One region of the Clostridium sp. JNZ X4-2 genome, then DNA from elsewhere that is predicted to be linked to it. Evidence: riboswitches for the same ligand, from Rfam matches in the RefSeq annotation. Region 1 holds a riboswitch; the other holds the start of a gene.
What was found. A riboswitch is a leader RNA that binds a small molecule or an ion and turns the genes downstream of it on or off. The one in region 1 is predicted to bind cobalamin.
Positions count from the first base shown of each region.

Region 2: another riboswitch for cobalamin. It lies ahead of ACYUJ6_RS04470 (amidase domain-containing protein); the one in region 1 lies ahead of hemA (glutamyl-tRNA reductase).

Region 1 is NZ_CM142685.1:479,853-484,148, reverse strand. It holds gene hemL (glutamate-1-semialdehyde 2,1-aminomutase) at 1-1,137, opposite strand, end outside; gene hemA (glutamyl-tRNA reductase) at 1,138-2,409, opposite strand; cobalamin riboswitch at 2,533-2,701, opposite strand; gene ACYUJ6_RS02450 (glycosyltransferase family 39 protein) at 2,847-4,296, opposite strand, start outside.
Region 2 is NZ_CM142685.1:947,550-951,845, forward strand. It holds gene ACYUJ6_RS04455 (GNAT family N-acetyltransferase) at 1-282, opposite strand, end outside; gene ACYUJ6_RS04460 (TIGR04540 family protein) at 460-726, shown strand; gene ACYUJ6_RS04465 (hypothetical protein) at 799-978, shown strand; cobalamin riboswitch at 1,562-1,745, shown strand; gene ACYUJ6_RS04470 (amidase domain-containing protein) at 2,239-3,084, shown strand; gene ACYUJ6_RS04475 (hypothetical protein) at 3,285-3,611, shown strand; gene ACYUJ6_RS04480 (hypothetical protein) at 3,774-4,100, shown strand.

The sequences.
Region 1 (4,296 bases):
AAAAATACCTGTGTCACATTTTTTAGCGTCCTCATAATTTCTAACCTCTGAATTTTTCGTGAAAAACAGTGCAAACATGGCTCCGCACCTGTTGATTACAACAGGTAATTTTTTCTTTTTTACTATATTCTTTACTCCCTGTTCCAATTTTTTACCTAATTCTTCAAGATGGACATAATACTTCGGGTGTGTGTGGAGTTTTTTTAATGTAGCAAGTCCTGCCGCCATTACCACAGGGTTTCCGGACATAGTTCCAGCTTGATAAACCGGCCCCAGGGGCGAGAGTTTCTCCATTATGTCTTTTCTGCCGCCATAGGCACCACAGGGAAGTCCCCCTCCTATGATCTTTGCAAATGTAGTGATGTCGGGCTTTATGCCATAAATACTTTGAGCACCCTTGTAAGCCACTCTGAATCCGCTCATGACTTCATCAAAGATAAGAAGACTTCCATTTTTATCACAAAGTTTTCTAATGCCCTTTAAAAAGTCTTTATCTCCTGGAATTACACCCATATTCCCGGCTACAGCTTCAATTATAACAGCTGCAATACTGCTGCCCTGTTTTTCAAAAAGCTTTTCTACACTTTTCAAGTCATTGTATTGAGCCACAAGAGTATTTTTTATGCTGTCTTCAGGGACTCCCGCACTGCCCGGAATTCCTTCAGTCATGACTCCTGATCCTGCATCAACCAAGAAATCATCAAAGTGTCCATGATAACATCCGGCAAATTTTATGATCTTGTTCCTTCCCGTATAACCTCTGGCAAGCTTTACCGCACTCATGGTAGCTTCTGTACCCGAATTTACCATTCGGAGCATTTCCACATTGTCCACAGTTGTGCATATATGTTTAGCCAGATCCAATTCAACTTTAGTATTGGCTCCAAAGGATATGGCATTTTCACAGGTGTTTTTTATGGCATTTACCACATCTTCGTCACAATGTCCTAAAAGCATGGGACCCCAGGAGCATACAAAATCTATGTACTCATTGCCATCTTCATCATAAATATAAGCTCCCTTTCCCTTTTTTATTACAGGTGGATTTAAGGGTACATCCTTAAATGCCCTGACAGGGCTGTTTACTCCCCCAGGCATATATAATTTGGATTCATTGAATATATCATCACTTATCATCTATTTACATCTCCATTCTTTATTTTGCTGTAAATCACTATTATAATCCCGCTTTAAATCATTATCACAGCTAGGAGGAAAAAATATTCTATTTATCATTTTCAGACACTCATCTTCTCTTCCCTTAAGTTTTTCTTCCTTCAGCACTTCTATTGCCCTGTCTACATAAACTCTGGCAGTGCTGTTTATCATTGTGCTTACAAGTGCTTCATTGTCTTTTGTATATCGTTTGTTCTTAAAAGTCTGTATTCTTTTATTGCAGATTTCATTACCATATTTTTTTATCCTTTGTATTTCAGGTGAAAGTTCATCCAAAGCCTGCCATTCCATAAATTTGTTTATATAGTCATCCACAATATATTTGTATCTCAGCATCTTTTCTTTTCTCATGATTTTATTTCTTTCATCCATCTTGCTTATGCTGTCAATATCATAGAGCTGGATCTGAGGCAAATCCGAGACACCTGTATCAACATCTCTGGGCACCGCCAAATCAAATACAAGTAATTTTTTCCAGGGAATATCCTCTTTTGAAATTATTGTATGCGGTGCAGAAGTACAGCTTATGATACAGTCTACCTTATTATAATAATTTTTTCTCTCTTTGAAAGTTATAAATTTAACCCATTTGTAATCATAGCATAAATTTTTGATCTTATTCAAGTCACGGACTACAATATATACCATTTCTGCATTGGAACTTTCCAGATACTTCAGCACCAGCTTGCCGATTTCCCCGAAACCAATTATCATATACTTTCTGCAGCCTTTATTTAATGCCTCCCTTACCGCTATGGACGGAACCGATACAGGTATTTTATACATCTCACAGATACTTTTGAATTCCTTTCCACAGGCTATGGCATTTTGAAACAACCTTTCAAGACCGCCTTTTATAGTTTTAGCTTTTACCGCTGCAGTATATGCATTCTTGATTTGTCCTAAAATTTGATCTTCGCCCAGAATTTTTGAATGGAAACCACAGCTGACCTCTATTAAATGTTTAACGGCCTCACTGTCTTCAGCATAAAAAGTATAGGGAATAAGTCTGCTGTCCCAATCCAATCCTTTAAATACTATATTCACTACATCTTCCCTGGAAAATTTTGATTCCATATATATTTCTGTTCTATTACAGGTACTCAATATTAAGACATTTTCCAGAAATTCATGGAGACATTTTAATTTACCTTCCAGCTTTGAAGCTATAATGGAAAACCTCTGCCTGATTTCAATATTACATTCACTCTTTATTCCAATAAGCTGTACCATTTTCATCACTCCCGTTTAATAAAAAAATCCTTTTAACAAAGTGTCAAAAGGATTTTTATAATCAATACATATTACTGTAAAAATAGTTCATCAATATCAAGCCCCCTCTATCACTTGTAGAGTTAACGGTGCGAAGTATAGACAGGTCTTCTGACTTAAGATTCATTATTTAAGTATGCCTTCTCCGTTTCTCAAGTGGCCCATATTGCTTAAATTCATCTAATACAGCTACAGGATAGTTCAGGATTTTTACCTGATTCCCCTTTAATTAACCTACACTTATTATTAGATTTTATCTTAATTATAACATTATCAAGGAAAGAATCAACTCTCATTTATCAGCAAGGGTGCATATTTCTGACACAGTTTTCAGGAAATATATGGAATGGGGTCAGACCCCATACCAAAATTTGGAACGGGGTCTGACCCCCCTTCCATTATTTTACAGTGCCTTGTAAATCATACAGTGTCTGGGAATTCATTCCCATTCCTCCAAATCCATTTTGACCTGAATTCTGAACTTTTCCGCTTTCATCTTTATTTGTGCCTGCATTTTTATTCGCGTCTCCATTGAGTTCATTAGATTGTTTGTTGCCATTATTAGATTCTTTGTTGCCATTACCCATTTGACTATTCATTTGAGCGTTATTGAAGTTTCCCTGAATGTTTCTATTTTCCTGACTGCCGGATGTGGTATTCTTCCACTGGTTTTCCGGAACAGCTTTACCGTTTTTCTCAACCCAGCTCATTATATCATCTGAATCTCTTCCCATTCCTCCTGTAAGCACATATCTTATTTCGCCTTTTTTAACAAGCTGCTTGAATTCACTTAAGGAAAGTATTTTATCGGATCCTGAGAATCCACCAAGAGGCATCACGCTTTTACCGCTTTCAATTATCATGCCGGCACCAGTATTGGAGCTGGAGACCACAAGAGCATATCTCTCATTTTTAACATGGCTGTCAAGGAATTTTATTAATTTTTCATTTGTATTGCTGAGTCTGCTGCTTCCTCCCATACTCCTCATGCCGGCATTGCCGGATCCGCTGCTGGATAGGAGTTCCAATCCTGCAGCAGGCATGCTTCCATTTACACCATGAGTTACAGCAGCAGAGGATCCAATAGCAGGCGTTATCAGTATTCCTATAAAAGCAAGACTGGCAAGCACCCTGGCAAAATTTATATTTCTGCCTTGATTTAAGCTTTCTCTCTTTATTATCCTGTAAATTATCAGCAGCACAGAAGAAGCAAGACACATCACTGCAGCTGCTGTGATTATACCTTTAAATACAGCAGGTATAGTAGTGTTAAAATAGGATAACATGAGCAAATCCAGCAGCCCTTCTAAGATAAGGGATACAGGCAGAAGCAACCATTTCCTTATGCTTTCTTCTTTGTACAGCTTCCACATGGAAGTAAGGCCTATACCCGATAAAGCTGCAATTGGAGGAGCCATCATAGTCAAATAGTACTGATGAAACAGACCCCTAGTATAGCTGAAATATATAAATTCCGGAACAAGCCAGAGGATCCACATTATTAAATCCAATTTCTTTCTATTATTAAAAGGAAATCTGAGTTTTTCCACTATTGCTGCAGCAATAAATCCCAATATGGATAGTGGTAAAAACCAAACTATCTGATCCGATAAAATATTTTTAGAGAACAGTCTTGTAATGCCTGCTGTAGTCTGACCTCCAAAATTTCCTGAAAGCCCGTTGGCCCCGCCAGGTCCGCCGAAGCCTCCTCTTTGTGTTCCTCCCATTCTCTTTTCAAAAGACATCTGTCCTGAATTTCCTCCATTTTTCTGAGAGGATCCGCCAGTTCCTCCAGGGACCTGCATCTGAGGCATTCCTGACCCCTTACTACTTCCACTCATGTTGGCA
Region 2 (4,296 bases), 470 kb from region 1:
TTCACTTCCAATCCAATAACCAACTTGTGCTTTTTTTTCTTCTGCAATTTGATAGCTTAATGATATCATACCAATTGCATTATCATTTAAAGTAATAGCAAATATTTCTGAGTTTGTGTCTTCAATCCATTTATTATTATGTTCGACAAATTCATCTTTTGATATTATATATTTTTTTGAGCCTAACTTATCTCGTAATATATCATCAGTATTTAATATTTCTATAAGTTGAATTGCATATTTATTGTTAATTTTTTCAATCATTATATTTTTACATTTCACCTCTTTCTCTCTTTTATATGGCCAATACATAAACTATACGGAGAACTGAGCTTTTCTCGAAAAAGTGGACACTCCAAAGTTAGGGATTCTTTCAATATCGCATAATTACTATTGCTATTATTTTTCACAAAATCAACTATGATGTCATTAAAATCTTAAATTCTTTTCTGAGCTGGGATGGTATATTATAATCAATTGCCTGATTTCTTCTCTGGCTATTGGTCAAGAAGCTTAAAAGAAGATGAAGCAAAAGGCTATATTATTTATTGGTCAAGATATGAAGAAATTAAGCTATTTAAGGGAGATAAGTTCAAATCTACTGTAACAAAGATAATAGGAAAAAAGCGTACAGATCTTGTAAAAAGATGGCTTCAAGGTACTCAAATTTTATATAATTATGCTTTAATATGGTATAATATTTACGAGAAAATAAAAGATTTTTAGTTAGCCACCTTCCAGGTTTTATTTCTCACAAAGGAGTCATTGCGGTTAATTGACAGCAGGGGAGGTGGCAATATGAGTGATACTGTGATTATAGTAATATCTATATGTATTACATCATTATGCTTAACAGCTATGGTGATTGTAGGAACATATTTAAAAGATAGGTTAGTAATCAAGGGTAAATCTTCAATTGGTAAGTTAACTCAAAATGAAATTTCTATAACTGCCGAAGATAAAAACTCAAAAAATTAAAATGCACCCAGTCCGATAAGTGCATTTTTTAACTAAAATTTAAAAAACTATAAAAAACCGCAATGGCTTCTTTTAACTATATTATAGCACATTTTTAAAAAAATAAACTCAATTTTAAAATAAATTATCGTAGAGTATGATAATTTATTTTTTTATTTAGAACTTTTTTAACTTAATAATTGGCATTAAGTGTAACCTTTTATATATTAAAAGTGTCTAATTAATGTATGATAAATTGTTTTGAGATTCTATAGATATTGATGTCAAAGAATCATTTAAAAAGCAGTTTACTAAATTTGTTGACCATCTATATGCTGAATTTTATATATCTTTAAGTATAAAGAGAATACAGGAAACTAAAGATATTTTTGATGAGTATTAGAGTAACATGGCAGTATATAGATAATGAAATATTATCTATATTTTTTATAATTTTATCTATTAATGTATTGATCTTAATTGGTAAATAATATAACATATATATTATAAAGGGAAATAGATAGACATATTGTTATTTATTCTTATATAATACTAAATTGTATTTTTTTATAAAACTTAGTATTATAGTATATTAATATAATATCATAGTAATTTAGTATTAGGTGCTACAATTTATTTTAGTAGTTAAAAGGGAAAATGAGAAACATTGCAGCCCCACCGTTACTGTATGGAGGATGAAACCCCATTGGTCACTGGTATTTTTACCGGGAAGACCGGGAAGTAAAATGAATCCAAGCCAGGAAACCTGCCTGATATTTTATAATTCTTTCGGGGGAAAGATAGTAATTAATTTTAATATTTCTTTATTCTGTAATAATTTATATGTTAAAACCAGGATCCTCGAAGTGAGGATCTTTTTGTTTTAAAATTTTACATTGGAAAGTGGATTGAAACAGAATATATTATTTTTAATTTAAGGGGGATAAAAATGATAAGAAAAAAATATCAACACTTGTTTTATGCATTTCATTAGTAGGGGCTAGTTTATCTTTTGGTCCTACAGCTTCTGCAAGTCCCGTAAATTCAAATGCGGCAAATGCTCAAGATGCTAGTTTAACTCAAGTTGACAAATCTGCAATCAGCAGCTCTATTAATGAAGTATTATCTTTAAGTTCTGATGTCTTAAAAAATGGTAAAGCTAAAGATTATAGTAATATTGTCAAAGACCCGGAGTTATTAGAACTGCTTAATAAACAAAGTAAATTTGATGTAGAATGGTTTAAAAAATTTGACGGTAAAATTGATAACTATAAGTCTAATGTGACTATAACTAGAGTAGCTCAAACGGCCATTGATACTTATGCAGTAGATGTACTTTATGATGTGGAATTCAAGTTGTATGGAGCAGAAAAAGTATCAAAATCAAAGGGTGAAAAGTATAGATTTGAAGTTAAATATGAAGATGGCAAATATTATATAACCAAAAAATTAGATCTGGATGAAGATACTGATGTATCTGTGAAACAACAATTAAATGATAAAGAGTCATTAAAGTCAGAAGACACTTATTTTCCTTATTATGATAGTGCAATTGATTCAAAAATAAAAGTCATAGATGATAAGTCAAATAATATTGACAAATATTACGAATACTTTACCCAAATTAATTCTAAAGATGATAATTCTAATATTCGTTTAAACAGTTATCCTGGTTATAATGCTGGCAGTGCCGTATCTTATGCAGAGAGGTATGCATTATCACCAAACTATTCTCAGTATCCAGGTTCTCAATATTATGTTGACAAGATTGAAGATTGTACGGATTTTGTATCTCAATGTGCTTACGCAGGTGGAGTCCCAGCCAGTAGTTATTGGTATGCATATTCAGCACCGTGGATTAATGTAGTTGCTTTTCGTGATTATATGGTTTCAAATGGATACACTTCTGAAAGCTCTTGGACTGATGGAGCGAGAGTTGGTGATATTGTTCAGTTTTATAATCCCGGTATAGGTGAGTGGTCACATTCGGTAATCTTAACTGGCAATTTACAGGGAGTGAAATGGTTTTTCTGTGGACATTCTAAACAAAGATTAGATTATCCTCTGTATGATGCCTATGCGGAAGGTGACTATACCAATATGAGAACTCTAAAATTTTGGCATTAGTTAAATATATTTAATTAAAAAGCAATGTAATAAAGAAAAGATAAAGTTTGATTTTTATATTTAACTTATTACACTGCTTTTTGTTTTGGTATAGATCCAGTTTTAAAATATTATATGATCGTCAATGTATAATTTTAAATTGTAATTTACAATAAATTAATTACATAAATTGAATTTAAGGTTGTTGGAGGAGAAAGAAAATGAGATTTTCAAGAAAGGTTATCATAATTCTGCTGTTTTTTTTAATAATTACTGCAGGATTTATTATAAGCCATGCTACACCGTCGATATCCATTAGGACACATATATTTGCAAGTGGATATCCAGTTGGAGCATTTAAAGTAACTTTACATGTTCATAAAGGTCTATATAACGCGGATAAAAATGCCCTTCATAAAGAAAATGCTATGATTTACTATATTCAAGGTTATAATTTATATGATAGGGCAACAAAAAATCCAATAGGTAATTATAAAGTCAAAAAAATAGGACCTTTATATTTTACTGAAAACTATGGGGAAGGTTAATCATAAAGAAAAATTTTTATATTTAACTTATTACACTGCTTTTTGTTTTGGTATAGATCCAGTTTTAAAATATTATATGATCGTCAATGTATAATTTTAAATTGTAATTTACAATAAATTAATTACATAAATTGAATTTAAGGTTGTTGGAGGAGAAAGAAAATGAGATTTTCAAGGAAGGTTATCATAATTCTGCTGTCTTTTTTAATAATTGCTGCAGGATTTATTATAAGCCATGCTACACCGTCGATATCCATTAGGACACATATATTTGCAAGCGGATATCCAGTGGGAGCATTTAAAGGAACTGTGAAGGTTAATAAAGGTCAATATAATATGGATAAGAGCATTCTTGATAAAGAAAATGCTATGATTTACACTATTGTTGGTTACAATTTATATGATAGGGCAACAGGAAATGTAATAACTAATTATAAAGTTAAAAAAATAGGACCTTTGTATTTTACTAAAGACTACGGTGAATGCTGATTGTAAATAAAAAATTTTTATATCATATAATAATTCAACAAGTATAGTTTAGATATTTCTTGGAGTGTAAACGTTAAGTAAAAAAGTGGTTGGAAAATACTCAAAAAGTATGGCATAATATTCTGAAATAAATTTTAAAGCTTTTCAAGGTAATTTTATGAGGAGATTTTAACCCGGAACAAGATTATCCTCTGTA